DNA from 4 places in the Vulcanococcus sp. DEBay_Sum29NL08_54 genome. Region 2 is predicted to be linked to each of the others. Evidence: predicted binding sites of a transcription regulator. Region 2 holds the regulator's gene; each other region holds the start of a gene.
The links. Region 2 encodes NtcA, which controls nitrogen genes in cyanobacteria. Its sites were predicted from a motif close to GTANCNNNNGNTAC; they were not measured.
Positions count from the first base shown of each region.

Region 1: a site for NtcA is predicted at 4,274-4,287, ahead of QZ186_RS10920 (ammonium transporter). Genes of this name have one in related genera too.
Region 3: a site for NtcA is predicted at 2,972-2,985, ahead of QZ186_RS00695 (circularly permuted type 2 ATP-grasp protein). Genes of this name have one in related genera too.
Region 4: a site for NtcA is predicted at 3,136-3,149, ahead of QZ186_RS10495 (ferredoxin--nitrite reductase). Genes of this name have one in related genera too.

Region 1 is NZ_JAFMNJ010000053.1:306-6,420, reverse strand. It holds partial or broken gene QZ186_RS10945 (SulP family inorganic anion transporter) at 1-1,110, opposite strand, end outside; gene QZ186_RS10940 (DUF389 domain-containing protein) at 1,219-2,328, shown strand; gene QZ186_RS10935 (calcium/sodium antiporter) at 2,386-3,471, shown strand; gene QZ186_RS10930 (hypothetical protein) at 3,468-3,686, opposite strand; gene QZ186_RS10925 (DUF4278 domain-containing protein) at 3,782-4,006, opposite strand; gene QZ186_RS10920 (ammonium transporter) at 4,364-5,824, shown strand; gene QZ186_RS10915 (hypothetical protein) at 5,912-6,115, shown strand, end outside.
Region 2 is NZ_JAFMNJ010000024.1:3,202-11,070, reverse strand. It holds gene QZ186_RS08485 (thioredoxin domain-containing protein) at 1-225, shown strand, start outside; gene thyX (FAD-dependent thymidylate synthase) at 280-1,002, shown strand; gene dcd (dCTP deaminase) at 1,006-1,599, opposite strand; gene QZ186_RS08470 (cob(I)yrinic acid a,c-diamide adenosyltransferase) at 1,599-2,177, opposite strand; gene rph (ribonuclease PH) at 2,295-3,029, shown strand; gene ntcA (global nitrogen regulator NtcA) at 3,094-3,834, shown strand; gene QZ186_RS08455 (DUF3084 domain-containing protein) at 3,910-5,091, shown strand; gene QZ186_RS08450 (resolvase) at 5,088-5,525, shown strand; gene QZ186_RS08445 (DUF3146 family protein) at 5,522-5,779, opposite strand; gene pth (aminoacyl-tRNA hydrolase) at 5,786-6,418, opposite strand; gene QZ186_RS08435 (TatA/E family twin arginine-targeting protein translocase) at 6,427-6,678, opposite strand; gene psbH (photosystem II reaction center protein PsbH) at 6,683-6,883, opposite strand; gene psbN (photosystem II reaction center protein PsbN) at 6,970-7,110, shown strand; gene QZ186_RS08420 (alpha-mannosidase) at 7,107-7,869, opposite strand, start outside.
Region 3 is NZ_JAFMNJ010000001.1:126,921-134,789, forward strand. It holds gene QZ186_RS00670 (glycerol kinase GlpK) at 1-704, opposite strand, end outside; gene QZ186_RS00675 (mechanosensitive ion channel family protein) at 805-1,845, shown strand; gene rpmB (50S ribosomal protein L28) at 1,909-2,145, shown strand; gene QZ186_RS00685 (peroxiredoxin) at 2,172-2,732, shown strand; gene QZ186_RS00690 (hypothetical protein) at 2,721-2,897, opposite strand; gene QZ186_RS00695 (circularly permuted type 2 ATP-grasp protein) at 3,086-4,525, shown strand; gene QZ186_RS00700 (alpha-E domain-containing protein) at 4,519-5,556, shown strand; gene QZ186_RS00705 (transglutaminase family protein) at 5,541-6,413, shown strand; gene QZ186_RS00710 (redox protein) at 6,418-6,894, opposite strand; gene QZ186_RS00715 (glycosyltransferase family 2 protein) at 7,014-7,869, opposite strand, start outside.
Region 4 is NZ_JAFMNJ010000044.1:1,587-9,455, forward strand. It holds gene QZ186_RS10465 (APC family permease) at 1-572, shown strand, start outside; gene QZ186_RS10470 (hypothetical protein) at 834-1,037, shown strand; gene QZ186_RS10475 (hypothetical protein) at 1,098-1,505, shown strand; gene cobA (uroporphyrinogen-III C-methyltransferase) at 1,442-2,230, opposite strand; gene QZ186_RS10485 (hypothetical protein) at 2,227-2,775, opposite strand; gene QZ186_RS10490 (hypothetical protein) at 2,884-3,081, shown strand; gene QZ186_RS10495 (ferredoxin--nitrite reductase) at 3,294-4,865, shown strand; gene QZ186_RS10500 (formate/nitrite transporter family protein) at 5,182-6,072, shown strand; gene QZ186_RS10505 (hypothetical protein) at 6,076-6,858, shown strand; gene cynS (cyanase) at 6,928-7,389, opposite strand; gene QZ186_RS10515 (anthranilate phosphoribosyltransferase family protein) at 7,608-7,869, shown strand, end outside.

The DNA.
Region 1 (6,115 bases), on a different contig from region 2:
GTCGACACCCACCTTCAGGGCGATGCCGGCGAGGACGGCCTGGGGGATCTGGGCGGCGACGCCGGTGAGGGCGAGGATCACCACCATCAGGATCAGGGCCCGGCTGATGCCAGAGAGGGCACTGCGGCCGCCGCTCTGAATGTTGACCACGGTGCCCATGGTGGCGCCGGCGCCGGGCAGGCCACCGAAGAGGCCGGAGGCGAGGTTGCCGAGTCCCTGGCCAATCAACTCTTTATTGGAGTCGTGCTCCGTGCGGGTGATGCTGTCGGCCACCACCGAGGTGAGGAGCGCATCGATGCAGCCGAGCATGCCCAGGACGGCTCCGTCGATGAGCATGAGCCGCAATTCACTCAGCTCGAAGTGGGGAATTTGCAGGGCGGGGAAGCCAGAGGCAATCTCACCAATGCGGCGAATCTCCTCACCACCGCCACCAGCCAGAACGGTGATGGAGAGCAACGTCCCAACCACCAGGGCAATCAGTTGGGGCGGAGCAATTTTTTTGACGGCCGCTGGGGTTAGCCAAAGGATGGCCATCGTGATCACCGCCAGAGTGATCTCGGTGGGCCGGGCGTTGGCCAGCAGCTGGGGCAAGTTGTTGAGGGTGCCCATGACGCCGCCCTTCGGGCTGGCCTGACCGAGGAAGGGTCCCAGCTGCAGGATGATCAGGATCAGGCCGATCCCACTCATGAAGCCCGAGATGACCGTGTAGGGCATCTGGGTGACGTAGCGACCGAGCCGCAGCAGACCGAAGGCGATCTGGAAGAGGCCGGCCAGCATCACCACGGTGAAGGCCATGGCGAGCCCGTGCTCGGGATTGCGGGCCGTCAAGCTCGCGATCACGGCCGTCATCACCACGGTCATGGGACCGGTGGGTTCGGAGATCAGGCTGGGGGTTCCGCCAAAGAGGGCTGCGAACAGGCCCACCAGCACCGCACCCCATAGGCCGGCAGCTGCCCCGGCTCCTGAGGCGACGCCGAAGGCCAGGGCCATCGGTAGAGCGATCACAGCGGCCGTGACACCGCCGAAGAGATCCCCTTTGATGTTGTTGGTGCTGATCTGATTCAGTACCCGAAAGCCCGAGCGCCGAGGAGGTGCTGAAGCGCTGGTCATCGATTGAACCGAGGTTGGCGCGGAAGGTTAGGTGCTCCCGCGCTGATCTGGGTCGCTGCAACGCAGATCGGCATCGGTCATCCTTGGTGCACGACCTCCGACTGGTGCATGGCTGAGAAGAACAGCCTTTTCGAGCTGGAGGCCAGCTTTGAGCGGGAAGCCCGCCTGGATCAGTCCTATGTGGTGCTCACGGTTGCGGCGAGCCTGATCGCCACCCTGGGACTGTTGGCGGACAGCGCCGCGGTGGTGATCGGGGCAATGTTGATTGCCCCCTGGATCCTGCCCCTGCGCAGTGCCTCCTTCGCGATCCTGGAGGGACGACTGGCCCTGGTGGGCCGTGCGTTGCTGACCCTGGCCGTGGGCGTCGGCATCACGGTGCTGACCTCAGCGGCCCTGGGTTGGGTGGCCAACCTGCCGGTCCTGGGCGATGAGGTCCTGGGGCGCACCACGCCGAACCTGCTGGATTTGGGCATTGCTTTGGTGGCGGGGTCGATCGCGACCTACGGCCGCCTCAAGCCGGAGGCGGTGTCATCCGTTGCAGGCACGGCGATTGCGGTGGCCTTGGTGCCTCCGGTCTGTGTCCTGGGCCTGTTGCTGTCGCTTCAGCAGTGGGAACCGGCCAGGGGAGCAGCCCTGCTGTTTGCCGCCAACCTGCTGGGCATTCTCTCGGGGGGATTGCTCACCTTGGTGGCCACCCAGGCGAGCCTGCGCCAGCAGCTCTTCCGCAGTCAGATGGGTCTGGTGAGCCTGCTCCTGACGGGACTGCTGCTGATTCCGCTGACCGGTGGCTTTGTGACGCTGCTGGGACAAGCCCAACAGCGTCAGGCCCTTCAGGAGGTCGAGCGGGCCATCACCGAGAGCCTGCGCCAACGCACCATCACCTTGGGTAAGGATTCAGAACTCACCGACGTCAAGATCGATTGGACGCAAAACCCCCCTTTGATCAAGGCGGCAGTTCGGGTGAGTCGCCCCAACCTGCCCACCCCGAAACAGGTTGCGGCGGTTCAGGACTTCATCAACAGGACGCAAAAATTCCGCTACCGCCTTTTGGTCCAGCGGGTCTCCATTGACGTGATCGGTCCTGAGACCGAACCCAACCCCGAACCCACCCCCGTGGAAGAACCCCAAGAGGTGGTTCCAGAGAAAGCTGAGCCGGCCAGCGTCGCCCCTGCTCCAGCGGTCGCCCCGCCGCCCGCGGCTCCGGCCGTGCCGGGGTAACGGCCTGAAGACATTTCGGCTGTTCTGTGCACAATTGGGGCCAGTCCGCTGCTGGCCATGCCTGACGCCCTCACCTTTCTGGAGATCGTCGCGGGCATCTTGCTCCTCTTTGGCGGGGGCGAGTTGTTTGTGGCCGGCGCGGTAGCCCTGTCTTTGTTGCTGGGCATTCCTCAGATCGTCATCGGCCTGACGGTCGTTGCCTTTGGCACCAGCGCCCCTGAGCTGTTTGTGAGCTTGCTCTCGACCCTGCAGGGAAATTCCGGCGGGGACTCGATTGCCGTTAGCAACGTTCTGGGCTCCAACATCTTCAACGTGATGGTGGTGTTGGGCGCCAGCGCGGCCATTACCTCCCTACGCGTTCGTAGTCGCTTGGTGCGGCGGGATGTGCCGCTGCTCATCGCTGTGTCGATGGCCACCTGGGCGATGGCCTCATCCGGGAGCTTCTCCTGGGTTGCGGGTCTGGCTCTGTTGACAGCCCTGGTGATCACCCTGGTCTGGGAGGTGCGCTCGGCGCGGGAAGACCACCAGGACGGTCTTGATGACATTGATGCGGAAGGGGCCTCCACCACACCCGTGGCCATCGTCAAATTGGCCCTGGGTCTGGTGTTGCTGGTGGTGGGCTCCCAGGTTCTGATCAAAGGCGCCATCGCTGCGGCCCAGACCCTCGGGGTGAGTGAGGCGGTGATCGGTCTGACAATCGTTTCAGCTGGCACCTCGATGCCTGAACTGGTGACGTCCCTGGTGGCGGCTTACCGGGGTAAGGCGGATCTTGCCATCGGCAACGTGGTGGGCAGCAACCTGCTCAACCAGCTCTTGATCCTGGGTCTGTGCGCCCTGCTCTCGGGTCAGGACGGACTGTTGGTCAGCCCTGAGCTGTTGCGCCGTGATTTCCCAGTGATGGTGCTGACGACCTTGGCCTGCCTGCCGATTTTCTGGAGTGGCGGCGTGATCAATCGCCTTGAGGGGTGGCTCTTGCTTGGCGCCTACGGCCTCTACTTGGTTGAGCAGATCCTCAGCAGTACGGCGGCTCCGGGTATTGATGAATTCCGCTTGTTCGTCTTGGTGGCAGCTCTGCCCCTGGTGTTGGTCTTCCTGACTTGGACCTCACTGCGCTGGATGCAACAGCGCAGGAGCGCTGGCTAGGAGCAGACGACGCTCGGGAGCATGGACACGCTGACCCCTGCGGCGGTGGCGTCGTTGTAGAGGGTTTCGCTGCTCTGGCGGTTCAGATTGACCTGTCCTGAGCAGATCAAGTCCCAGGTTTCATCGGCGAAGTGGGTTTGCAGCCAGAGCATCCCCATCACCGTGCGGTGCTTGAGGTTGTAGCTCTCTCCGACGGACGTCAGGGTGATGTCCATGGCCCATAAAAAACCTCCCCCTATTGGAGGGGGAGGCGTTGGACGCTGATGTATCAAAGCGAACCAAAACCAAAAGCCTTGGTTTTGGGGCGGAATCAGCCTTGGTTGACCTGGGAAGCGGCCTCGGCCTGACGGTGGTGGTAGTGCTGCCCGCGGTACTGCAGATCGACAGCGGTGTCGACTGAAGCCGCTTCGTGGCGGAGGGGCGCTTCGAAATGTTGGCCGCGGTAGGCGTGCTCAACGGGAGCGCTGGTGGGCTGTTCGTGGGTGGCGTTGTCGTAGGTGACGCCGCGGTACTGAAGTTTGTTCATGGTGGTCATCGGGCCTCGAAGGGTTGGCTGGTTGTCCGCTTCGTGGGAAGGAGCGTTGCTTCGCCTCGCGGTGGGCTACTTCCGGTGGAGCCAGGCCCAAAGGGGGCTCACTCAACGTTTTGTCCTTCTGATGCATTTCTAGCGGATGAAGAATGTTCAGAGTGAACAAAAGCCCCTTTTTTGTCTTTTTTGTAATAGTTACTGTGGCCCATTGAACGTTTTTTCTTCACTTTCCTTCTGCGGCCTTAGCGCAATTCCAGATGGACTTGCGAATTGGTAGCGAATGCGACCTTGACGGTGGTCTGTGATGCGGAACATTGGCACCTAATGGCGGTAATCCGTCATCCACCCAGCGACTGCTTTTTGATGACTGTTGCTTCTCCTGTCTCTCGGCCTCGGTCGAAGAGCCTGCAGGAAGCGAGCTTGCTGGAGGCTCCTCAGCTTCTGCTCCGCAAGGTGCGAGGACTGTCCTCCGGCCGTTCGCTGACCTGGCTGGCTTGTGTGCCTCTGGCTCTTTTCGGCCTGGGCGTGTTCAACCTTTCGGCCCGCGCCGCTGAGCTCCCCGAGCTCAACGCAGCGTTCCTGGCCAACAACATGTGGCTCCTGGTGGCCACGATCCTGGTGATCTTCATGAACGCCGGTTTCGCCATGGTCGAAGCCGGGATGTGTCGCCAGAAGAACGCCGTCAACATCCTTGCCAAGAACCTGTTCGTGTTCGCCCTCGCGGTGACCGCCTACTGGTTCATTGGTTATTCGCTGATGTACGGCGGATCCTTGGTGGATGGCTGGCTTTATTTCAACGGCCTCTTCTTTGACCCCACCGTCACCGCTGAGATGGTGACCGAGGGAGCCTTGGTTCCCACCGTCGACTTCCTGTTCCAGGCTGCCTTCGCCGGCACCGCCGCCACGATCGTTTCCGGTCTCGTGGCTGAGCGCGTCAAGTTCGGCGAGTTCGTGATCTTCGCGCTGGTTCTGACTGCTGTTATCTACCCGGTCTCCGGTTCCTGGCAGTGGAATGGCGGCTGGCTGAGCGAGCTGGGCTTCATTGATTTCGCTGGCTCCTCGATCGTCCACTCCGTGGGTGCTTGGGCCGGCCTGGTGGGCGCCATGCTGCTTGGCCCCCGCATCGGCAAGTTCGTGGGCGGTAAGCCCCAGGCCATCCCCGGCCACAACATGTCGATTGCAACCCTGGGTGCCCTGATCCTCTGGATCGGCTGGTACGGCTTCAACCCCGGCTCTGAGCTGGCGATGGACCAGTACGTGCCCTACGTGGCTGTGACCACCACCCTGGCGGCTGCCGGTGGCGCCATCGCTGCCACCATCGTCTCCACCCTGACTTCGGGCAAGCCCGACCTGACGATGATCATCAACGGCATCCTGGCCGGTCTGGTGAGCATCACTGCCGGTTGCGGCAACATGACCCTGGTGGGCTCCTGGGTCGCTGGTGCCGTCGGCGGCATCATCGTTGTCTTCGCAGTCTCCGCACTGGATGCCTCTGGCATTGACGATCCCGTCGGCGCCTTCTCCGTCCACGGTGTGTGCGGCGTCTGGGGCACCCTCGTCATCGGCCTCTGGGGCGTTGATGGCATGGACGTCGGTTCTGCAGGCCTTGGCCTCTTCAATGGCGGCGGCTTCAGCCAGCTCGGCATTCAGGCCCTGGGCTGTGCGGCCTACGCCATCTGGACCCTGGTCACCTGCTGGATTGCTTGGTCCGTGATCGGCGGCCTCTTCGGCGGCATCCGCGTCACTGAGCAGGAAGAGATCGAAGGTCTCGACATCGGTGAGCACGGCATGGAGGCTTACCCCGATTTCGCTTCGGCGAAGTGATCCTCTGAGCTCTGCTCGATGGGCCCGCTTCGGCGGGCCTTTTTTATTGCCTCAGGGCCTTGGCTGGCAGCATGGACGGGCCCAAGGGTGCCGCTTTTGCCCTGCCCCCGCTGCGGTGCGCGCTTGCTCACCAAAACCGAGGAGCGCCCTCCGCGCTTGGTTTGCGTGGACTGCCGGCAGGTCTTGCCCCAGTCGGTCCAGGTGCCGCTCATCACCCTGGTGGTGCGTCACTTTTTGGGCGTGATGCTGCTGCTGGGCCTCGTGGTGGTTCCACTGCTGGTGATGAGTCTT
Region 2 (7,869 bases):
GTGGATCGCTACGACGTCAACGGCATCCCGCAGCTGGAATTCTTCGATGCCAGTGGCACCCGCGTGGGCCGCGCCGTCGGCGCCCGCAGCCAAAGCGAATTGGAAGCCCTGACTGAAGCCTTGGTGGCAGGCACCCCCTTACCGGCCATGGCGGGCGTTGCCGAGACCAGCGTCCTGCCGCAAGCGGAGGCGACCACCATGGCAGGCCCCCGCAGCCACAGCTGAGTCCCCCAAAGCCCGTTACCCTGCAGCACCAGCTCCCCACGCCATCGCCCGCCCATGAAACGCTTTCGGGTTGAGCTGATTGCAGCGACCCCCAACCCCCAGCAGTGCGTCTATGCGGGGATGCACCAGGACTACAGCGAAGGGTTTGTGGCGGCCGATCGCGCCGAGTGGCCTGATGAGACCAAGGCCGGCGAGATCTGCGTCAAACGTCTCCTAGCTGGTGAGCGCGGTCACTACGGTCCGCTGGAGCACGCCCAGATCGTGCTGAACGTGGGCTGGTTCCCCCACTCCGTGATGCAGCAGGCCCGCACCCACCGGGTGGGCGTGAGCTTTGACGTCCAATCCATGCGCTACACCGGCGAGCGCATCTGCCGGGCCGCCAACGGCGAGCTGGAACTCGAAGAGGTCTTCTACCTCCGCCCCGAAGGGCAGTACAGCGATCGGCAAGGCAAGAAGTACACCTACAGCGCAGACGAGCGCGCCAAGGATCTCGCCCTCTGCCAAGCCGCGGCCGAGCGCTATCGCGACATGCTCGCGGCGGGGTTCGCCGAGGAGCATGCCCGGGGCATCCTTCCCTTCGATTACCGCCAGCACTTCGTGGTGAGCTTCTCGCTGCGGGCGTTCCTGCACTTCATGGACCTGCGCGCCAAGCTCGATGCCCAGGAGGAAATCCGGGTGCTCTGCGATCTGATGTGGCCCCACCTCCAGGCCTGGGCCCCAGAGATCGCGGCTTGGTACGAGAAGACCCGCCTGCACAAGGCGCGCCTGGCCCCTTAGGGCTCAGACCTTGGCCAAGGTGACCCGCTCGGGCTGGTGCTGGTACTTGCCAGCCCGGTCCTTGTAGGTCGTCTCGCAGGGATCGCCCTCGAAGAAGAGCAGCTGGCAAATGCCCTCGTTGGCATAGATGCGGCAGTCCGCGCCGGAGGAATTGCTGAACTCCAGGGTCAGGTGACCTTCCCAACTGGCCTCAGCTGGGGTGGTGTTGACGATGATCCCCAGGCGGGCATAGGTGCTCTTGCCCAGGCAAATCACGGTGATGTTGGGAGGGACGCACATCTTCTCGAGCGCCACACCCAGGCCATAGGAGTGGGCCGGGAGGATGAAGTACGAGCCGTCTTCGTCCTCATGCAGGGGCACCGGCTCCAGGTTGGCGGGGTTGAAGCGCTTGGGATTCATGATCGTTCCGGGGACGTGCCGGAAGATCAGGAACTCCTGCGGGGAGAGACGCAGGTCATAGCCGTAGGACGAGCAGCCAAAGCTGAGAACCGGCTTTTCGCTGTTCTCCGGATCGAGATGGCGAACCAGCTGCGGCTGAAAGGGCTCGAGCATGCCCAAGGCGGCCTGCTCGTTGATCCAACGGTCGTTTTTGAGCATCAGAAACCTCGGCGCAGCTGGGTGACCTGATCGGCCATGGCCAACAGAGCGGTGGGCATGGAGGGCCCCGTCAGGATCACATCCAGGTGGGACGGCCGCTGCTCCAGGGCTGAAACGACCTCCGCCTCGGACAAGTAGCCCAATTCGACGGCCAGGCCCAACTCATCGAGCACCAACTGATCCAGCTGACCGCTCAGCAGCTGCTCACGGGTGTACGCCCAGATCTCGCGCACAGCCTCGACATCGGCCTGGGAGGCCGGCACGGGCTCAGCCAGGCAACCCGCCACGGCTGGCCTCAGCCACTGAAGGCGGCCACAGAGCCACACACTGCGCTCCAGACCCTGATCGACCCCACCTTTGAGGAATTGGCTCACCAGAACGCGGCTGCCAAGTCCGGCGCTGCGCAGGGCCTGACTGAATACCCCACTGAAGCTGCCGCGGAAGGGAGCGGTGTGAACCTGGAGCTGCCCCTCCTGCTGGGCCGCCAGGCGCACGCTGCGAGCGGGGGCCGACGCCGGGACCACAGCCAATGGACGCAGGTGTCCAGCACGGGGCGTGGCTGCAATGCTGGCCGTCATCGAGTGCATGGCTGCCGCTTGGGATCCTGAATGTAGCGGCGTTAGGCCGTCCGGCAAGCAACAAGCACTACCTGTAGTGCAAACACCCGTACCATCGAGGCACTGAGCCAGCCCGCGATGAGCAGCACCCAACCCAGGCGGGACGGCCGCAGCGCAACGGACCTGCGCAGCACGCGCTTCGCTTGGGATCCGATGGGCTTCGCCCTGAGCTCCGTCACGGTGTACACGGGCAACACGGCTGTGATCTGCAGCGTTTGCTTAGAGGAGGGTGTTCCGAAGTGGCGTAAAGGCTCCGGCAAGGGCTGGCTGAGCGCTGACTACCGGCTGCTCCCCGCCAGCACCCCCAGCCGGCAGCCACGGGAGCTGATGAAGCTCTCCGGTCGCACCCAAGAAATCCAACGCCTCATCGCCCGCAGCCTCAGGGCCTGCCTGGATTTGGAGGCGCTGGGGGAGCGGACCCTGCAAATCGACTGTGACGTCCTTCAAGCCGATGCCGGCACCCGCACCGCCAGCATCACTGGAGCCTGGGCCGCCTTAGCCCTCGGCCTGCAACGCCTGGAGCAGCGCGGAGTGCTGGAACGATCGCCCCTGGTGGGGCAGGTGGCGGCGGTTTCCGTTGGCCTCGTGGATGGCGCCGCACTCCTCGATCTCGACTACAGCGAGGACAGCCGAGCAGAGGTCGATCTGAACGTGGTGATGAATCAAGAGCAACATTTGCTCGAAATTCAAGGCACTGCCGAGGGCGCACCCTTCAGTCGCCAACAGCTTTCCAGCCTGGTTGACCTAGCGGAAAGCGGCATCGATCAACTGATGCAGGCCCAGAAGCAGGCCTTGGCAGAGGCAGCAAATTAGTTTCAATGGCTACAGGGCGGCCCTGGACTGATCCGTAGGTTCCAGGCAACTCAGTCGCGCTGAAATGGTCGTGGCAACGCAAGGATTCAGCCGCTACTCCCCTAGCCCTACGACCGGTACGTCAGTGATCGCACCGATCGCGGGGAGTCCCCTGCCGCCCAATGCCACGCTGCTGGATGTCATCCGGGGCCTGAGCGGTAGCACCACCGAAATCGTTGAGCGCGGCAAAACAATCTTTTTCCCCGGCGACCCCGCCGAAAAGGTTTATCTGCTGAAACGGGGTGCGGTCCGGCTCTCCAGGGTCTACGAATCCGGCGAGGAAATCACCGTGGCACTGCTGCGGGAGAACAGCCTCTTCGGCGTGCTGTCTCTACTGACAGGCCAGCGTTCGGACCGCTTCTATCACTCGATTGCCTTTACCCGCGTCGAGCTGGTGACGGCTCCCGCCACCTCCGTCCGCAAGGCGATCGAACAAGACCCGGCGGTTGGTCTACTGCTTCTGCAGGGTCTCTCCTCTCGGATTCTTCAAACCGAGACCATGATCGAAACCCTCACCCACCGCGACATGTCCTCGCGACTGGTGAGCTTCCTGCTGGTGCTCTGCCGCGACTTTGGTGTACCCAGCAGCGAAGGAATCACGATCGACCTGCGCCTCTCCCACCAGGCCATCGCCGAAGCAATCGGATCGACCCGCGTCACGATCACCCGTCTCCTGGGCGACCTCCGCAACGACGGCCTAGTGCAAATCGACCGCAAAAAAATCACCGTCTTCGATCCGTTGGCCCTCGCCAAACGCTTCAGCTAAACGGCTGAACTGGTGGCCGATCCCAGCTGCGTTCCAAGCCACCGCAACCGATACTGATCGTCGTCGCCCAACGTCGTGTCCGGCTGGATCCTGATCCTGGCGTTGCTGATCCTCGGGGGAGTGCTCTCCACCCTGGGGGATCGCTTGGGATCCAAGGTCGGCAAGGCGCGGCTGAGCTTGTTCCGGTTGCGGCCCAAGAAGACCGCCGTGGTGATCACGGTGCTGACCGGCAGCTTGATCAGTGCCATCTCCCTTGGGCTGATGCTGCTCGTCAGTGATCGCTTGCGCACGGGGCTCTTCGAACTCGATCAGATCGAACAGCGCCTGCGGGACAGCCGCGATGCCCTGAGCTCAAGTCGCAAGGACCTGGCCCAAAGTCGGAGCGCCCTGCGCAGCGCAGAGAACGAGCGCAGCGAGGCCCAACGCCAACTCAAGGTGGTGGCCGAGCAGGCCAGCCGGCTGCAGAAGGAACTGGCTCCCCTGATGGAGCAACGCAAACAACTGGAGGCCGAGCGCGACCGCCTCAGCCGTGACATCGCCGCGAAGGATTCCGATCTCCAGCGCAACCGCACTGAGCTCGCCAAGCTCAACAGCAAGATCAAAAGCAGCAGCCAAGAGCTCGAGCGTCTCGAACGCAACCTGATTGCCCTACGTCAGGGTGATGTGGTGATCAGCAGTGGCCAAATCCTGGAGGTGGCCAAGGTGCGGATCGAGAAGCCCAGCCAGGCCCGAGACGTGATCCACGCCCTGCTGCAGCGCACGAATTTGAACGTCTACCAGCGCGTGCTGCCAGGCGAAACACCGAACCGTCAAATCCTGTTGGTACCGCGCAGCGACATCAGCAAATTGGAGACCACCCTCAGCAAACGCGGCGAGTGGGTCGTGAGTCTGATCTCAGCGGCCAATGTGCTCAAAGGGGAGCGTCAGGTCGTGGCATTCCCGGATGTCAGACCCAACAAACGGGTGGTGCGTAGTGGAGAACAACTGGCCACCACCGTGCTGGAGGCCGATGAGCGCTCCCCGGATCAGGTGCGTAGCCGTCTGAACCTGCTCCTGGCAGCAGCCTTTACCCGAGCGCAACGTCAAGGGGCCCTGGCCAACGGCCTGCAATTTGACCCAGCACGCCTCAATCAACTGGCTGAGGCCCTGGTCAACCGCCCCCTGGGCGAGACCGCCAAGCTCGAGGCCGTCTCCAGAGGCAACAGTGATCTGGCCGACCCGATTGCCGTGGACATTCGCTGGCAGCGCCCGCAATGACTTGGATCGGACTCGATCCCGGCCGCAGCAAATGCGGCTTGGTGCGCTCTGACCACAGCACAGGCCAGATCGAGGTTGCCGCCGTGCTCTCCCCGGAAGAGTGCTTCAAGCAGATTGCGATCTGGCGAGAACGTCCGGGTCTTGAGGGTGTTGTGCTCGGCGATGGCACGGGCAGCAAGCACTGGCAGCGGCAACTCAACGACCTGGGCCTGGCTATCCAGGTCATCCCTGAAGCGGGAACCACCCTGGCCGCACGAGCCCGCTACTGGCAGCTGGAGCCCCCCAGGGGCTGGCGGCGAATGCTCCCCGAGGGCCTGAGGTTGCCCCCACGGGACTACGACGATGTCGTGGCTCAACTCCTGCTGGAGCGCCATTGGAGAACGGAGCTCAAGCGGGAACCTGGCTTGGTCGTCTTGCGCCAGCTCGCTGCCTAAAACCTGGCCCGCACGCTGAAGGCGTAGTCCCCACCCGCCTCCAGCTGGTAGTCGGTTTTCAACAGGAAGCGCAGCAACGCGTCCTGGATCAAGGCCCGGCCCAGGGAGGGCTCCACCTGCAGCTCGCCGCGGTCAAAGAACCAGGCGAAGGTCCACTCGAACCCTCCAGCGCTGACCTCACCCTCCAGCACCCGCTGGCTAAAGCTTTGGCGCAGCACCCGCAATTGCGCCGTTGTCGTGGGGAGGCGACTCACGCGGACTCAGGCAGTGGGTTGCTCGACCAGCTTGGCGGCAGAGGGAGCAACAAAACCGTTGAGCCTGTTACCAGCCCGCTCAAACCCCAGGCGCTGAATCAGATCCAGACCAGCCAAGACCTCATCGATGACCTCCTCGAGCACCGGCTGTTCGGCGACGGCAAAGCGGCCGAGGACGTGGCCGACAGTGCGCTGCTTACGTTCCACAGGATTCAAGGCCGGAGCGCCAATTCCGATGCGCAAGCGGGGGAACTCTTGGCCACCGAGATGGGCAATGGTGCTGCGCAGACCGTTATGCCCGCCAGCACCGCCCGAGAGCCGCAGGCGCAAGCGACCGAGGGGGAGATCCATGTCGTCCACCAGGATCAGCATCTGGTTGGGCTCGAAGCCAAACCAATCGAGAGCAGCACGAATCGAACGACCGCTGTCGTTCATGTAGGTCTGAGGCATCAACAGACGCAGGCGTTCAGCACCCTGTCCCACCTCCGCGGCGAGGGCGTGGAGCTTGGACTGCTGCTTAAAGCTGCTGTTTTGACGCTTGGCCAGCTGCTCCAGCGCCATAAATCCGACGTTGTGGCGGGTTCCGGCGTACTTCTCGCCCGGGTTCCCTAAACCAACAACAAGACTCAAAGGAGCCATGGAGTCCTTCAACCGGCCGCTTGCTCGTCGTCGGCCTTGAGTTGAGGCTGGGGCTCTGAAGAAGCCTGGGTGACTTCCGCTTCCACCGTGTCGACCGCCTTTCGGAACTCCTGCTCGAATTCCTTCGAGGCGGACTGAAAACCCTTCAGGGTTTTTCCAAGGGTGCGACCCAATTCGGGTAAGCGCTTGGGACCGAACACCAAGAGACCCACGGCGGCAATCACCGCCATCTCAGGCAATCCGATCCCAAACACGTTCATCGGATCAGCCGATGCCGTTCCAGTTGACGGTGATGCCGTCGAGGATCAGGGACTTGTTGTACAGCTGGAGGATCACCAGCAGGAACACCAGGAACAGGGCCATGAACACGCCCATCACGGGGGTCGTGCCCCAGCCGGGCACAACCTTGCCGTACTCGGAGTTCAGGGGGCGAAGCAGATCTCCCAGGCGGGTGCGTTGAGCCATGTCGGGCTGTGCTCTCTGGCAAGGAGTAGGTCTCGTTACTGTAAGGGGCCTGGCCGCCTGAGCGGCTGGCCCCGTCGAGAGTTGTGATGGAAACCACCTCCCCAGCCATGTCCGTGGCACTGGCCGTCTTGGCTGTGCTGCTGGGCCTCACCGGCTTCGGGATCTACACCGCCTTTGGTCCTCCGTCGAAGCAGCTCAGCGACCCCTTTGACGACCACGACGACTAAACCAGCTCTAACGCGACGACCTGCCAGGGCTTGAGCACAAGAGCTCCGCTCTGCCAGGTCTCAGCATTCCCCCGGCGCCAACGCCGTGGCGAGCCCAGCGTCCAGCTCTGTCGCTGAGGGCTGAGGTTCTGCAGCCTCAGCGCCAGCTGCCCTGGGGTTGAGCCGGGCCTGCAGCTGAGCACGCGGATCTGGGGATTGGCTGGACCCATGCCCTCCATCAAGTCGATCGGAGCGAAGACCTCCGCCTGCTGGGCCGCCTTTTGGGCCGGGCGAATCCATAGCGGTTCTCGAAAACGCTGCGCCAAACGAGGCACCCCGGCCGACGCCCACCCGGCTGCACAAGGGACCAACGCGAGCCGAAGCCGTTGGTGTCCGTTATCGGCCGAGGGGTCAGGCCAGGTGGGTGCTCTAAGCAAGGAGACCCCCAGCTGATCGGGGGTGGCGGAGACGCCCTGGGGCCCATCCAGCAGCACCGCCAGACCACCCGCTCCAGCCTTCGCCTGACTGGCCAGCCAACTGATGGCCGTCACTTCCCAGCGCGCCTGCTCCCTAGCCGTCAGGGGCTGGGCCGGCCGCTCGAGAACCCCCGCAGAGGTATCCGCGGCATAGCGCTGAGCAACCTGCGCCAAGGGCAATTCCAGCCGCAACAGCTCATGGCGCTGGCGCCAATCGACCGTCAAAGCCAGCTCCAGATACGGCGAGGCGGCCCGCAGCTGAATGTCGAGTCGAAGCGTGCTTTGGCCGCAGCGGCCGCGCATG
Region 3 (7,869 bases), on a different contig from region 2:
GCAAAGGGAAGGCCCTCAGCGATCACCCCAAACGAGCTGCGGGTGGGTCGTAAGTCGGGCAACGCCTTCAGGCTCAGACCAACGCGTTCAACCGCCTCCGGCAGCCAACAGAGCTGCTCCAGGTCCAGCAGCAGCGTGCGACTGGCATTGCTGATGTCTGTGGCGTGCTGCGCTCCGCGGGTCAGCTGCCAGAGCAACCAGCTATCGACAGTGCCAAAACAGAGGTCATCGCCAGCCAGGGCCTGCCGGGCCTCGGGATAGGCCTGCAGCATCCAAGCGATCTTGCTGGCGCTGAAATAAGGATCCAGAACAAGTCCCGTCTGGCGCTGCCACTGATCCGCCGCCGCCTGGCGCTTCCAATCTCCGCAGATCGATGCGGTCCGACGGTCCTGCCAGACCAGGGACGGGCCGAAGGGTTCGCCGGTGCTGCGTCGCCAGAGGGTGGTGGTTTCGCGCTGATTGGTGATGCCGCAGGCCCTGACTGCTGCCCGTTGCCCTGGACTGAGGCGCTGCTCCAGTAGGGCCATCGCCTCCAGCTGGCTCTGCCAGATCGCGGAGGCGTCCTGCTCGACCCAACCATCATCCGGGTAGTGGATGGCAAGCGGCACCTGGGCCGAGGCCACCGACTCGCCGTTGGAGGACACCAGAACGGCGCGAGAACTGCTGGTGCCCTGGTCGAGAGCTAACAGATAGGACTCAGACACAGGCAAAAGGGTTTCCCCACTCTTACGGGCTTCCAGCGGATCTGTCAGGGGCTTGACGCAGCACGAGACAGTGGAAACAGCTCAAACCTCGCCTCTACCGATGACCTCGCTCTGGAGTACTGCGCCTGCAGTGGCGGCCCTACTCGGCGGTGGGTTGCTGTCCCTTCTGGCAGCAAGGATCTTTGGGATCTTCTTCGGTCGTCTGACACGGCGAACGCGAAGCGAAACCGATGACTTCATCGTTCAGGTCATCACGGACACGATCCCAATCCTTGGCTGGGTCATCAGCGCCAGTTGGGCCTGGTGGCTGCTGCCGACCTCTCCCGAGGCGGATCGGGTGGTCTTCACCATCTCGAAACTCATCCTGGTGGTGTTCCTGGTGCGGCTGGTCAACCGCATCAGCCTGCGGTTGCTGCAACGCTCCGCGGCCCACAGCGGAGATCCAGCGGTCGGCAACATGCTCCGCGCCCTCGCGCCGATGTTGCGGGCGTTGGTCTGGTGCGTCGGCGCTGTCCTCTATCTGCAGAACATCGGTGTCCAGATGGCTGCGATCTGGGCTCTGCTGAGCGCCGGTGGCATCGGGGCAGGCTTGGCCTTAAAGCAGCCGGTCTCTGAATTCTTCGAATACATCACCATCCTTCTTGACAAGCCCTTCCAACCCGGTCAATTCATCCAAGTCGGAGAGGTCTGGGGAACGGTGGAGAGGGTGGGGGTGCGTTCGACCCGTCTGCGCAGCATCAACGGCGAAGCGATCGTCATGAGCAACAGCGCCCTGACCAGCTCAGTGGTGGCGAACTATGGGGAGATGCAAGAGCGGCGGCTGATCTATCGGCTGGGGGTGACCTACGACACCAGCCACGCCGTACTGGAACGGATCCCTGGCCTGTTGAAAGCGATCGTTGAGCAGGGGGGCGATGCCCGCTTTGACCGGGCCCATTTCGTGGCCTTCAACAGCAGCAGCCTTGATTTTGAGTTGGTCTATTTCGTTCCTTCGAACGACTACGTCCAGGCGATGGAAGCCCAGCAACGGATCAACCTGGCGATCGTCCAACGCTTCGCCCAGGAGGGCATTGAGTTCGCCTTCCCGACGCAAACCTTGCACCTGCACAACTGCACTGAGGCCTTGGGTTCTGGGGTGTGACCCGACTTGCTATGGTGGGCGCTTGGGCAATTTGCCCGAAGTTGTGTTTTTAGAAGATCGGTCATGTCCCGGGTCTGCCAACTCACCGGCAAGCGCGCCAACAACGGCATGGCCGTCTCCCACTCGCACATCCGCACGAAGAAGCTCCAGCAGGTGAACCTGCAAGAGCGCCGTCTGTGGTGGGCTGAAGGCAACCGTTACGTGAAACTGCGGGTCTCCACCCGTGCCCTGAAGACCATTCAAAAGAAGGGCCTGGGCGCCTACGCCAAGCAGCTGGGCATCAACCTGGCCAAGATCTGAGCTTCAATCCTGGGAGTTCTCCCAGGATCAAGTTGAACCGCCGCAACCTGCTTGTTTCGTTTGGTGCTGCGGCCTTAGGCCTGCTGGGACTCCCCCGGCAGGCCTTTTCGATGGGAGGGACCCTGCCCGATCTCGATCAACCGGCCCCTGGCTTTGGGCTCTCCGGCGTGGTTCCAGGCGAGGGGGGGGCCGTCGAAGCCGTACGCAGCCTGAGCGATTTCAAAGGGAGCTGGGTGGTGCTCTACTTCTATCCCCGAGATTTCACGGAGGGGTGCACCTTGGAAGCCAAGGGCTTTCAACGGGATCTGCAGCTGTTCCATGCCCGCAATGCGGAAGTGGTCGGAATCAGTGCAGACGACACGGACTCCCACAAAGAGTTCTGCGGAAGCGAGGCGTTGACCTACCCGCTGCTCTCTGATCCCGGAGGAGAAACCAGCAAGCGCTACGGCAGCTGGATCCCGCCCTTCTCCCAACGTCACACCTTTTTGATTGACCCAGAAGGGGTTCTTAAAGAGCGCTGGTTAGGGGTACGGCCCCTAGGCCACAGCCAGGAGATCCTGAAGCGGCTGGATGAGCTACAGGCCTGAGGCTGCGCGCTGCTCCAGCAGCCTCAGGTGGGCTTGACCTGCAGGGAGGCTGTCGCAGAACAGGCAGTTGTCCTCAAATCGCACTTGATAAAGCTCGCCTTCGCTGGAGCGCAGCTGATAGATCACTCCCCCTTGGGGATCGACCAGCACAGGGACCTGGGCCATGGGTCTTCAGGAGCAACGAGCAGAGGCTGGCTCGGCGATTGAACCCTTGCCATAGGTGCATCAACTCATCATCCGTAGCGACCACTACAGGTGATGCGGGTGGCCACGAACCGGGGTGGACTTTGGTAGCGAAAGGAACCTGAAGGGGTCTGACTGCTCTGCATGCTTGCCCCAATTCCACTCGAGCAATGTTTACCGAGTACAGGCCAAAGAAGGGATATGACGAATACTTCAGTGCCGCCGAAGGCCCTCGCTCCGGCCTCAAGCCCCTGGTGAACTCCCTGGGTGCACTCGGGATCGAGAAACTCAACCGCAATCACGCCGCCGCTGGAGTCCTACTGAAGCGACTCGGGGCCACCTTCAGGCTGAATGATTCGGGCGGACGCGTGGGGGAACGGATCCTGCCATTCGACCCGCTGCCACGCTTGATTCGCTCGAAGGAGTGGGAGCGTCTAGAGCGAGGACTGTCCCAGCGCCTAGAGGCGATTGATCAATTTCTGGGTGACATCTACGGCGAGCAACGCATCATCCGAGATGGGGTTATTCCGCGGGAGCACGTGGAAAGTTCCCTGGGGTGGAGGCGCGAGCTTCAAGGGTTCAAGCCCCCCTTGGGCAAATGGTGTCAAATCTCCGGGCTTGATCTGATCCGTGATGGAGAAGGAACCTGGCGCGTCCTGGAGGACAACCTGAGATGTCCTTCTGGTGTCGCCTATTTCCTGGAGAACAGGAGGGTGATGAAACGGATGTTCCCGAGCCTGTTTAGTGGCCGGATCGTCCAGCCGATTGATCGCTACCCCTCCCAGCTGCTGCAGACCCTGAGGGAGCTGGCGCCCTGGACCGACTCCCCCCGGGTCGTCCTCCTGACCCCCGGGGTGTTCAACAGCGCCTATTTCGAACACAGCTATCTGGCTCAACAGATGGGCATTCCCCTCGTCGAGGGCCGGGACTTGGCCTGTGAAGACGGACGGGTTTGGATGCGCACGACCCGTGGATTGGAGACCGTCGATGTGATCTACCGGCGCATTGATGATGACTTCCTCGATCCCGCCGTCTTCCGCAGCGATTCAATGCTGGGGGTCCGCGGACTGATGGAGGTCTATGCCCAGGGACGGGTGGCGATTGCCAACGCTCCTGGAACTGGAATTGCCGACGACAAGCTGATCTACGCCTATGTGCCGGAGATGGTGCGCTACTACCTCGGGGAGGAAGCCATCATCCAAAACGTCCCCACCTACCTCTGCTCTAAAGCTGAAGATCGGTCCTATGTCCTAAGCCATCTACGGGAGCTGGTGGTGAAAGCCGTCTCGGAAGCTGGAGGCTATGGGATGTTGATCGGACCCCATGCCAGTGACGAGGAGATCCAAGACTTCGCCACGAAGATCGAGGCCAATCCGCGCAACTTCATTGCCCAACCCACCCTGGAGCTCTCCACCGTCCCCTCCCTCAGTGACGGCGAGCTCTACCCCTGCCATGTGGATCTGCGGCCCTACATCCTGCGGGGCAAAACCACCTGGGTCACACCAGGCGGGTTAACCCGCGTGGCCCTCAAGCGGGGATCACTGGTGGTGAATTCCTCCCAGGGCGGCGGCTGCAAGGACACCTGGATCGTGGAGGACGCCCCATGCTGAGCCGCGTCGCGGATTCCCTCTATTGGATCAACCGCTATGTGGAGCGGGCCGAGAACATCTCGCGCTTTGTCGAGGTCAGTGCTGCCATGGCGCTGGACTGCCCCCCTGGTAGCGCAGAGCCCTGGCAACCCCTGATCGATGCCAGTGGTCATCGCTCTCTGTTTGATGCGCTCTACCCCGGTGGAGGTGAGCAGCAGGTTCTTGAATTTCTCATCCGCGCTGAGGCCAACCCCAACAGCATCGTCAACTGCATCGCGCTGGCCAGGGAAAACGCCAGGCAGATCCGGGACGTCATCACCAGTGAGATGTGGGAGCAGCTCAATGGTCTCTACTGGACCCTGGTCGAGAACGACGGGTTTTGGGAGGAGCCAACCCCAGAGCAGCTCAGGGAGATCCGGCGTGGCTGCCAATTGTTTTACGGAATTACCGATGCCACCCTCAGTCGGGATCTTTCCTGGCAGTTCAGCCGACTCGGTCGGCTGATTGAGAGGGCGGATAAGACCACTCGCATCCTTGATGTGAAGTACTTCCTTTTGCTCCCGAGCCCTGATGACGTCGGCGGGGTACTCGACGAGTTGCAGTGGATGTCTCTACTGCGCAGTGCTGGCGCTTATCAGATGTTCAGGCAATCCAACGTTGGGGTGATTTCACCGGAAGCGGTGGCGTCCTTCCTGCTGCTCAATCCCCTCTTCCCGAGGTCGGTGCGCTACTGCCTCGAGCGGATCCATGAGACGCTTCAGGTGATCGGGCGCGATGCCGCCGCCGGGACGCCCGACGACCTCGAGTGCATGGTGGGTCTGACGCAGGCCCGCTGGAGTTTCAGCAAAATTGAAACGCTGATCGCAGGTGGCCTCCATGAGGCGATTGATGGCCTTCAGCAGGACCTCAACCAGCTGCACAATCTGATTCACGCTCGCTACTTCGTGCTTCCGGGCGGACTGAGCCCCGAAGACACAACAGTGATCCCCGTGAGCTCCACCTCCCTGTCCACCACCGCTTCCGGTCAAGACCTGGCATGCGCGCCCGCTTAATTCATCGCTTCGACTACCGCTACAGCCAGCCCGTGCTGCTGGGACCCCATCGTTTTTGCCTGCGGCCCAGGCCCCATGGGTTTCAGCGTCTGATCGATTTCAAACTGAGCATCGAGCCTGAGCCGAGCCAGCTCTATGAGCTGATGGCAGCAGGTGGCGACACCATCACCCGGGCACGGTTTCTCCAGGAAACCGATTGTTTTCAGGTGGTGGCCACGAGCGAGGTTGAGACGTTCATACCACCCCTGATCGAAGCCTGCCTGGACGAAACGATGTTGAACCTGCCGCTCGCCATCGGCAGGCTGAACCCCGATCTCATGAGCAACCTCCAAGGCTGGTTGCCCAACGGTCAACATGATGCCGCCGCTGTCGATCTGGCCCAAGAAGCCCTCACAGGCAGTGATGGCAGCTGCCTGAGCTTTTTGCAGCAGCTGATCGAGATCATTCAGGACCGCGTCAAATACACCGAGCGCCATCAAGGCCCCGCTTGGCCTGCGGGCCGGACACTGAAGGAGCGGATCGGCTCCTGCCGTGATCTCGCCATGCTGATGATCGAGTGCTGCCGCAGCGTTGGACTTCCAGCCCGGTTTGTCAGTGGCTATCACCTTGTGGAGCCCAAACCTGAGCGCTACGACCTGCACGCCTGGACCGAGGTCTACCTCCAGGGAGCAGGCTGGCGAGGGTTCGATGCCAGTGGCAAGGGGGCGGTGGATGATCGCTACATCCCCGTGGTGACCTCTTCGAAATCAGATCTCACGGCGGCGGTCAGCGGCACGTTTTCAGGGCCGACGGGGGTTCAAAGCACGCTGAATTGGGAGATCCAGGCCGAAATCCTCTGCTCGGCCCAGTCCCGTTGAACGCCTACCAGCTGACGCCATGCAACTTGGGCAACGGCGCTGAGCGAAAGGTGGTCGCAAACAGACGAGGAATGAGTCGACTGTTGTAGACGCGAAACTCGCGGGCAACGCTGGCTCCTGGATCACGGATTGCCTGATTCAGCACGACCGATCCCTCCTCATCCGAGATCGAACGGTGGAAGGTTCCGGGCGGAATCCGGAGAATGTCACCACCGGTTTCTAGGCGAACAATGTGATACGGATAATTCCAGCCGAAGTTCACCAGATAGAACAGGCGGCCCCCGGTCAGAGCGAGCAGATTGTCCTCTTGATGGGGGTGGAGATAGAACTGCCAGGCGCCCGTGTTGGGCTCATCCGGTGGACTAACGGCCGGCCCGCTATGGATGACCAGATCCCGCGCGTTGGAGTTGTCGACGGTGATATCGAAGAAACGAACCGCAGGGGTATCGCGGAACTTCTCGTAGGGGATCAGCTCAAACATCTGAGCTTGGGTCGCTGTTCCTGACGACATGCTGCGTCCGTGGGATAGCCCAATGAACCGCACTCCCTGGTCTCCAGGGCGTGTACAGCACTACGCAATTCAGGATTAGCGCCTAAGCGTCAGCCCTCGAGCTGGCGCCCACGCCAGGTCCAACCACGTCCGGTGGTCGTCTTCCAAATACTGGCGGGCACGATGGCCGCAATCAGCAACGCCCCAAGCCAACTCAACCACCAGAATTTGATCGGTGTGCCAAAGCGCCAGGCACTCCACAGACGGATCGCCAAGACCAGGGCGATGGAGCAGCCCACAGCCCAAATCGCCATTTGCTCAATCGGACCGCCAAGCCATCCCTGCAGCAACAGAGCAACGGCGCTGAACCAGGGAGCGGCAAACAGCAGCAACACCACAGCGACACTGCCAACGGCTTTGAACCAGTTGCGATCAACCCCCAGAAACCAGTTTTTGGTCCAGCCTTCCCACAGCGCTGCCAAGGAGCGATACATCTGCAGGTCGACAAGATCAACGCCAAGCAGATACCGCAGACTCAGGCCGGCCTGCTTGACCGCTCGGGCCAGGGCCAGATCTTCGACCACCTCAGCGGCAACAGCGCGATGGCCTCCAATCGCCCGATAGCTGGAATGGCGAAAGAGCATGAAGGGACCAGCCGCAAACGCCGTTGGATCGTTGGGGTCGTTGCTGCGCCGAATCGGAAAACCCAAGCCCAACAGGGTGGCCACAATCGGCTGCACCAACCATTCCGCAAGACAACTGCACTGCAGCCGGGGAGCCAGGGTCAACAGATCGCTGCTTTGACTGCAGGCCTCTTGAAGGGCAGCCTCAATCACCCCGGGCTGCAGGCGCACATCGGCATCGAGAAACAGCAACCATTGCCGCGCTGCCGTCCCATCGGGCCAGGGCAACTCCGAACCGATGGTTGCTGGCCAATTCTTGCCGGACCAGCGCTCACCACTCGGG
Region 4 (7,869 bases), on a different contig from region 2:
CCAGACGGCTGGAGCACCTCAACCGCCAAGCCGTGCCCAGCACAGCACTCATCCTGAGCTTGGTGATTGGCGTTGTGATGCTGCTGCTTGGCCCCAGCTGGCAGCAGATCGTGAGCTTCCTGACCGCCTGCTTGGTGATTGCCTTGGCCGTTGGGCCCGTCAGCCTGCTGGCCCTCCGTCAGCAGCTCCCGACTGCCCATCGCGCCTTTGCGCTTCCTGCTGCCGCACTGGTCTGTCCGCTGACCTTCATGGCCGCCAGCTGGGCTGTGCTCTGGTGCGGACGCACAGCCGTTGAAGGCGCCATCGCCCTCGTCCTGGTTCCGGCCCTGATCTTTACGGGAGTCAACCGATGGCAAGGCCGACCGCTCGATGGGACGCATGGCCGTTGGTGGTTTGGCTACTTAATCGGCCTGCTGCTGATTGCCGAGCTGAGCGGCTCCAATCGCCTGATTCCCGGCGGCGAACTGACACAGATCGCTCTGGCCAGCGCCTTCTCCTTGGCCGTTTTCCCCTTCGCTGTGCGATCCCGCCTGCCGCAGGTCTCGAGCGAAGCCCAGGTCCAAATCAATTAATCGACCGCCGCTGTCGATGGCCAGTTGCTGACATGGGTCGCGACCGGGGATCACTGGCGAACGGCTCAGGCACACCATGAACTAGGCACATTCACCTACAAAAACTAGAAATCAAGGCGCAATCAGGGTCGATCCCAAAGAAAACGTGAAGGGCTTTTTTGTTTGCCTTCCAAAGGCTCACGTTTGATTGCGTGGGGAAACGAACACAGAGCTGGGAGACATTCACCGGCCTTAGAAATCACCCAGTCAGCAGTCGGATTCATGGGCGACCATCTGCATCTCGTCGGACTCACCGGTGATGGCTGCCGGATCGCCCGTGACGGGGGCGGCGGCTATGTCGTGAACCACAACGACAGCGACGGAAGCTGGGAGCGGGTCGCCAACCTCCCCGCGGCCTATGCCGTTTGCGAGCGCTTCAGCCAACGGGACGCCCTCGGGCTGCCCAATTGGCGCGCCGAGGCCTAACGACCAGAAGGCAACTGGCCCAACCCTGATTAGCGTTAGTCCAACCCTTGGAAGGTTGCGATGACAGCCCCCTCCAGCAGCTGCACTGACCGCCCGGGCCGCGCCGGGATCAGCAGTGACAGCTTTTCTGCCCGCAAAGAACAGGCCCTGGTGATCTTGTTGGCCCAGTCCCTCGCCGAGGCACAGATCGGCCGGGCCGATGCCCAGGCCAGCCAAGGCCTCTGGAATGAGGTGGCGGAACTGGAGCTTGACCCAGATCGGATCATCAACCTGCTCTACGGCGGCGAAGACCTAAGCGATCGAGCAGCCCTCAAGGAACGGGATCAGCAGTGGCTCTCCGCCCAGGTGCGCCGAGCACCTCGCGGATGGTCCCTGCGAACCCTGCACCTGGGACGCCCTCAGCCCTATTTGAGCGGAATCGGCATCTCCACGAGGGCCGGCTCAGGGGCGCAGCTTTCAACGCGCTGACTGACGACATCGCCAATCACCACGATGGACGGGGAGGCCAGCTCCGCCTCCTGAACGGCTGCAGCCAAACCACCCAAGGTGGAGACCACCGCCTTCTGCCCCCGCACCGTGCCTTGCTGCACCGCAGCAGCAGGGGTCGAGGCGTCCAGGCCGCCGGCAATCAACTCCTCACAGATATGGGGCAGGTTGTGCAGGCCCATGTAGATCACCAGGCCATCACTGCTGCGGGCTAAGCCGCGCCAATCCACCCCAGGACGACGCTTATCAATCTCCTCGTGACCGGTCACGAAGGTGACGGAACTGCCGGCACGGCGGTGGGTCACGGGAATGCCGACATAGGCAGGGGCGGCGATCCCAGCCGTCACCCCGGGAACCACCTCAACGGCGATCCCATGACGCTCGAGGTGGGCTGCCTCCTCACCGCCACGACCAAAGAGAAAGGGATCCCCACCCTTCAGGCGCACCACGCAGCGATGGCGCTTGGCCATCTCCACCAGCACGGCATTGGTGCTGGGTTGGGGCACAGAGTGATGGCCCCGGCGCTTCCCAACGAAGTGCTGCTCGGCACCGTCCGGCACCAAGGCCAAGACCTCGCGCGGCACCAGTGAGTCATAGACCAGGGCATCGCACTGGCTGAGCAAACGCTGGGCCTTGACCGTCAGGAGGTCGGGATCACCGGGACCAGCCCCCACCAGATACACCTTGCCGGCAACGTCAGCGGTCATGGCAGATCGAGCAGGAGGTTGAACAAGAACTGACGGGTGGCCGGACGCTCCAGCAGCGCCAGACAGGGGGAGACGTCCGTCCGTAGGTGGGCCGTCATCCGATTGGGCGCAAGGGCCAAGGGCAATGCCGCCGCATCGCTCGGGGCGCTTCGGTCTGCACTTAAGCAGGGCACCCCCAGGTAGCGGCTCAGGGCCGAGAGGTAGCGATCCGCCACCCCTGGCCGAAGGGGATGGTGCAACACAGCCGGAGCATTCAGCGCGCGCAAATGCTCCAACCAGGGGCCCCAGGCCCCGAGGAAAGGAAGCGTGCACACCTGATGCCCTTCTCGGCGCAGCCGATCACGGATCCCCGGGACATCACTGCGGGCATGGCTGCCGGGCGTCAGCAGCAGGGGCACCAACAGCAGCGATTGCCCCTGGGGCAGCTCCAGAGGATCAGCCGTGAGGGCTTGCAACCAAACCGGAGCCTGACGGGCCTGGGCGAGATCGTTCAGCAGCTCAGTGATGACCTGGGGAATCTGCCCACCGGCGTGGCCGTGGACCACCAAGAGCAAGGGCGACTGCCGAGCAGCGGAGGGCTTCGGTAGCAACGGCCACCGCCAGCACCCCGGGCCTGCTGATGGAGTCACATCCACCGGATTCATAGGAACACGATGCCAGCCGCCCGCCCCTTGCCCAGCTCCCGCCGCAGGCCCCAGAGCAGCTACGGACGCCCCCGCTACCGGGAGATGCAGCCCACCCCGCAGTGGAGGCGCGAACTCGATGCCGACTTCGCCGCCATGGGCAAGGTCTGGCAAATGATTCGCAGTGGAGCGACGCGAATGCTGGGCGAAATCGGACGCCAATACTGAGCTGCGCGGGGCCGAAGAGCGTGACCATCAACCCGGAAGATGGGGCCCCTTTAGGTATCCGTTGACACCCTTTTCACCACTCCCCTTGGACGGCGTCGATCCGTAACAACGGCGACAAAGCAGTGCAGAGGGCGAATGATTTGATTCCACCCACTAGTCGTTCTTTGTTTTGGAAACGGCTCAGTTGCTGACTTCATCTGAACCGATTTCCCATGGTGGCGACGCCAACGATGTCCAACGCAAACGAGACACCCAGCGCACTACCGAGCTGGCTCGAAGGTAAAAAGCTCAATAAGATTGAGCAGAACAAAGCGGCCAAAGACGGCCTACTCGTCGGCAGCGAAATCGAGACGTTCGCCAAACTTGGATGGGAGAACGTCGATGAGACGGATCTTCAGCTGCGACTGAAGTGGTACGGAATGTTCTGGAGACCCAAAACTCCAGGGCTGTTCATGATGCGCCTGCGGGTTCCCAACGGGGTGATCTCCGCAGAGCAGCTTCGGGTCGTCGGCAACATCGTGGCTCGCTATGGCAGCAACGGAAGCGCCGACATCACCACGCGCCAAAACATCCAAATGCGCGGCATCCTCCTGGAGGACCTGCCCGAGATTCTGGGTCAACTCAAAGCGGTTGGCCTGACCACCATCCAATCGGCCTTCGACAACCCCAGGAACGTCACCGGAAATCCCATTGCCGGCATTGACCCCCTGGAGATTGTCGACACTCGCCCGTACACCCAGGAGCTCGAAAACTTCCTCACGAGCAACCACCAGGGCAACCCCGAGTTCTCCAACCTTCCGCGGAAGTGGAATACGGCTGTCGCTGGTGCACGCGACAACTTCCTGCTCCACAACGACATCGCCTTCCACCCCGTTGAGCGCAACGGCGAGATGGGCTTTGGCGTCTGGATCGGCGGCATCCTCTCCTCCCAGATGAATGCCTATGCCATTCCCTTGAACGCCTGGGTCAAACCAGATCAAATCTGCGCGATCACCGAAGCCGTGATCAAGATCTGGAGGGACAACGGAGAGCGGGACAAGCGCCCTAAGGGTCGCTTCCGCCTGTACCTCGACGAGGTTGGCCTGGAGGCTTTCCGGGCCATGGTGGAAGAACGCTTTGGTCCGCTGACCCCAGATCCAGGTTCAGTCTTCGACGCTGAACCCCGCTCCCACTACGGCATCCACCCGCAGAAGCAGCAGGACCTGCACTACGCCGGTGTCCATGTTCCCGTCGGACGCCTGCTGGCCGAAGACTTCCAAGACATTGCCGCCCTTGCCGAGCGCCATGGCGACGGCAGCGTGCGCCTGACGGAAGATCAAAACGTGATCTTTACCGGCATCAGCAGCGCTCAACTCCAGGCCTTTGAAACGGAACCACTCCTGCAACGTTTCAGCCTGAACCCCAGCCACATTGCCGCTGGCACCGTCAGCTGCACCGGCAACAGCTACTGCAGCTTTGCCCTCACCAACACCAAGGATCAAGCCCTCGCTGCTGCTGAAGCGCTGGATCGTGAATTGGTCCTTCCGGAGGAACTGAAGATCCACTGGACGGGCTGCCCCAACACCTGCGGCCAGGCCTACATGGGCGCCATTGGTCTCACCGGAACCAAAACCAAACAGCCCGATGGCGGCATGGGCGAGGGCTACAACATCACCATTGGCGGCTCCCAAGGTGCCAACCCTCAAATCGGCGAGATGCACCGCAAAGGAGTTCCCGCCAGTGAAATCCAAGCGGTGCTGAAAGAAGTTCTCATTGAACAGTTTGGCGCCAAGCCCAGGACGTAAAAAGCCGCAGTCCGCACTACACATTTACCGGCATTTTTGAGACCAGGTGCTCCTTTCTTCTGAAGCCTGTCCTCAATCAGATCGCACCGTCTCACCCTCAACTTCGGACGCATGTCTTCATCAACGACGCAACAAAAGAGAGATGTCTTCTCTCGGTTTGTGAATTGGCTGAGCAGCAGTGGCACTGACAAAGCTGCCGTCAACAGGCCCCAAGGCAGCCAAGACATCATTTCTCGCTTGATGAACCGCATTAGCGGTTAATTCCTTTCCTCACACATCACTTGCAGAGCAAAACATGAGCGCGACAGCTTCACAGATGGACTACGTCCTACCCAATGAATTAGTCGACGGCATGATTGCTGCCGGCGGCAAAAAAGCAACCGTCAGCGTCAAGAACCTGCTGATCCGCGGTTTCTATTCCGGAGCCATCCTCGGTCTCGCCGTGATCCTGGCCCTGACCGTGGCCGCCCAGAGCAAGATGCCCTTCCTGGGCTCGCTGCTCTTCCCCTTCGGCTTCGCCAGCATCGTCCTCTTCGGCATGGAGCTGGTCACCGGCAACTTCGCCCTGCTGCCCATGAGCGTCTGGGCCGGCAAGGCGAGCTGGAGCGCCACCTTCCGCAACTGGGCCTGGGTCTGGATTGGCAACTTCATCGGCACCGCCGTTGTTGCCCTGATCATGTGGGCCAGCCTGACCAGCGCCGGCACCGTTGAGCCCCTGGCCGCTGCCGACGGCGGTAAGGGCTGGCAGGTCGTGGCCGCCACGATCATCAAGCTCAACAAGCTGAATGTGGTCACCAAGTACGAAGCCCTTGGCAGCACTGGCTTCTTCCTGGCCTTCCTGCGGGGCATGGTCGCCAACTGGCTGGTCTGCCTGGGCGTGACCATGGCCCTGGTGAGCAAGAGCGTTCCCGGCAAGCTGCTGGCCTGCTGGCTGCCGATCACGGCCTTCCAAACGATGGGCATGGAGCACATCGTGGTGAACCAGTTCCTGCATACCGCCGGCCCCCTGCTGGGCTCCGGTGTGTCCTTCGGCAAGGTGATCGTCTGGAACTTCATCCCCGTCACCCTCGGCAACATCGTGGGCGGGATGGTCTTCATCGGGATGCTCTTCTACAGCACCCACCGCACCAAGATGCCCAACGTTCTCCCCAGTGAGCACGACGACAAGCTGGAGCGGGAACTGGCCGCCGAGCTGGGGGCTCGCTGATCAATGGGACTCGCTGTCGCCCCTGCCTCTGACCTTCTTCAGCCCCATGAGGAAGCTGCTCTGAGCGAGCGGCTCGGACGCTGGCGGCGGCAGCCCCTCACCCCTGAAGAACTGAGCGCTCTGCTGCCTCGGGTCTCCGATCCCACCCTTGCCCTCAGCCTGGCTGAGCGGCTGGGGATGGCCGGACCCGAGGCCATTGCCTTGATCCTTCCCCTCTGCCAATCGCAGGGCATTTCTCTGCCCCTCATTCGCGCCCTGGGGATCTGTCATCACCCCCAGGCCTGCACTCAGCTCCTTACCTGGCTGCCAGAGGCCGGACCCCTGGAGCCCGATGTGCTCGAAGCCCTCGGCTGCTGGGGCAATCTGATCGATTTCAGCATCATCGAATCAGCGCTAAGCGCACCTGGCCAGAGCCATCGCCTGGCAGGCCTCAGCCTGCTGACCTTCCGCAATCGCAGCCTGACGGCCGAGGAGGTCCTACGCCTGACGACGCCTCTGCTGCAGGACTTTCGCGCCGATGTGGTGATTGCCACGATCAAGCTGCTGCAACGGCGCAACGAGCCCAGCGTCTTAACTGCCATTCGCGGCTGCATCAGCACCGAAGCTCTGCCCCGCGTCGCTGAAGCGGCACTCCAGGCCCTCGGTTGCATCGGCAGCCTGGAATGCTGCCAGCAGCTGCTGGAGCTTCGAGGCGAATTGGCTGGCACAGCCTTAGAAGAGCCGCTGCGGCGTCAACTCAAGGCTCAGGTCAGGCATCAAGCCCTGGTCGAGCAGGCCTTGGCATAACTATTCATTTCTACAATTCGCCACAAAAAAAGCCCACCGTTGGTGGGCTTTTGCGTTGGGAGCCGAAGCTCACCATTTCTTATAAGGAAGGAACTTGCCGCACATGGTGACCTTCACTCGGTTACCAGCAGGATCTTCAACTTTGTCCACATCCAAGGTGAAGTCAATGGCGCTCATAATGCCATCACCAAACTTCTCTTGGATCACGTCCTTCAGGGGCATTCCGTACACCTGCATGATCTCGTAGAAGCGATAGATCAGCGGATCAGTCGGGATCACAGGATCCAGACCGCCCTTGGTCGGGAACGACTGCAGTGCCTCGGTAATGGCATGGTCAAGGCTGAGCAGTTCAGCCAGCTTTTGGGCTTCTTCAGCCGAAGCGGTGGACTGGCAGTAGAACAGCGAAGCGATCCACACTTCATCGCGACCCAGGGCGGCCTCCAGATCAGCGAAGCTCAGCCCTTTGGCCTTCTTCGCCGCCATCAATGTCGCCGTGATTGTGGCGGGAGAGGGAGCTGCCAACGAGGGCATTGAAACAGGAGTAACCGTCATGGAGACAGGCCAGAATTGATGAGAGGAGTGAACAGAATGAAGCGCAATCTGCGTTCTGCTCGCATGTCAGATTCGCTGCAGATGGGGATCAACTTCGCAGCCTTTGTTACCGAGCCTGAAACAACTTGGTAGCTGCTGCTACCAGATCGGGCCTTGCCGGCACGGAGAATCCAGTGAGAACGAGCTCTTCTGTCGGCTTGACCTACGCCGCTCCCCCAACCGACGGCCCGCCGAATGGCCGTGAGCTGTTCAAGGCCTATCTCCGCAAAGTCGGCAGTGGCGAGCACACCAGTAGTGGACTGACGCGCGAGGAAGCCGCCCACGCCCTGGAACTGATGCTCGATGGGGCCGCTAGCCCGGCCCAAATCGGCGCCTTCCTGATCGCCCACCGCATCCGCCGGCCTGAGCCTCAGGAGCTCACCGGGATGCTGGATGTGTACCGAAAGCGGGGCCCGCAGC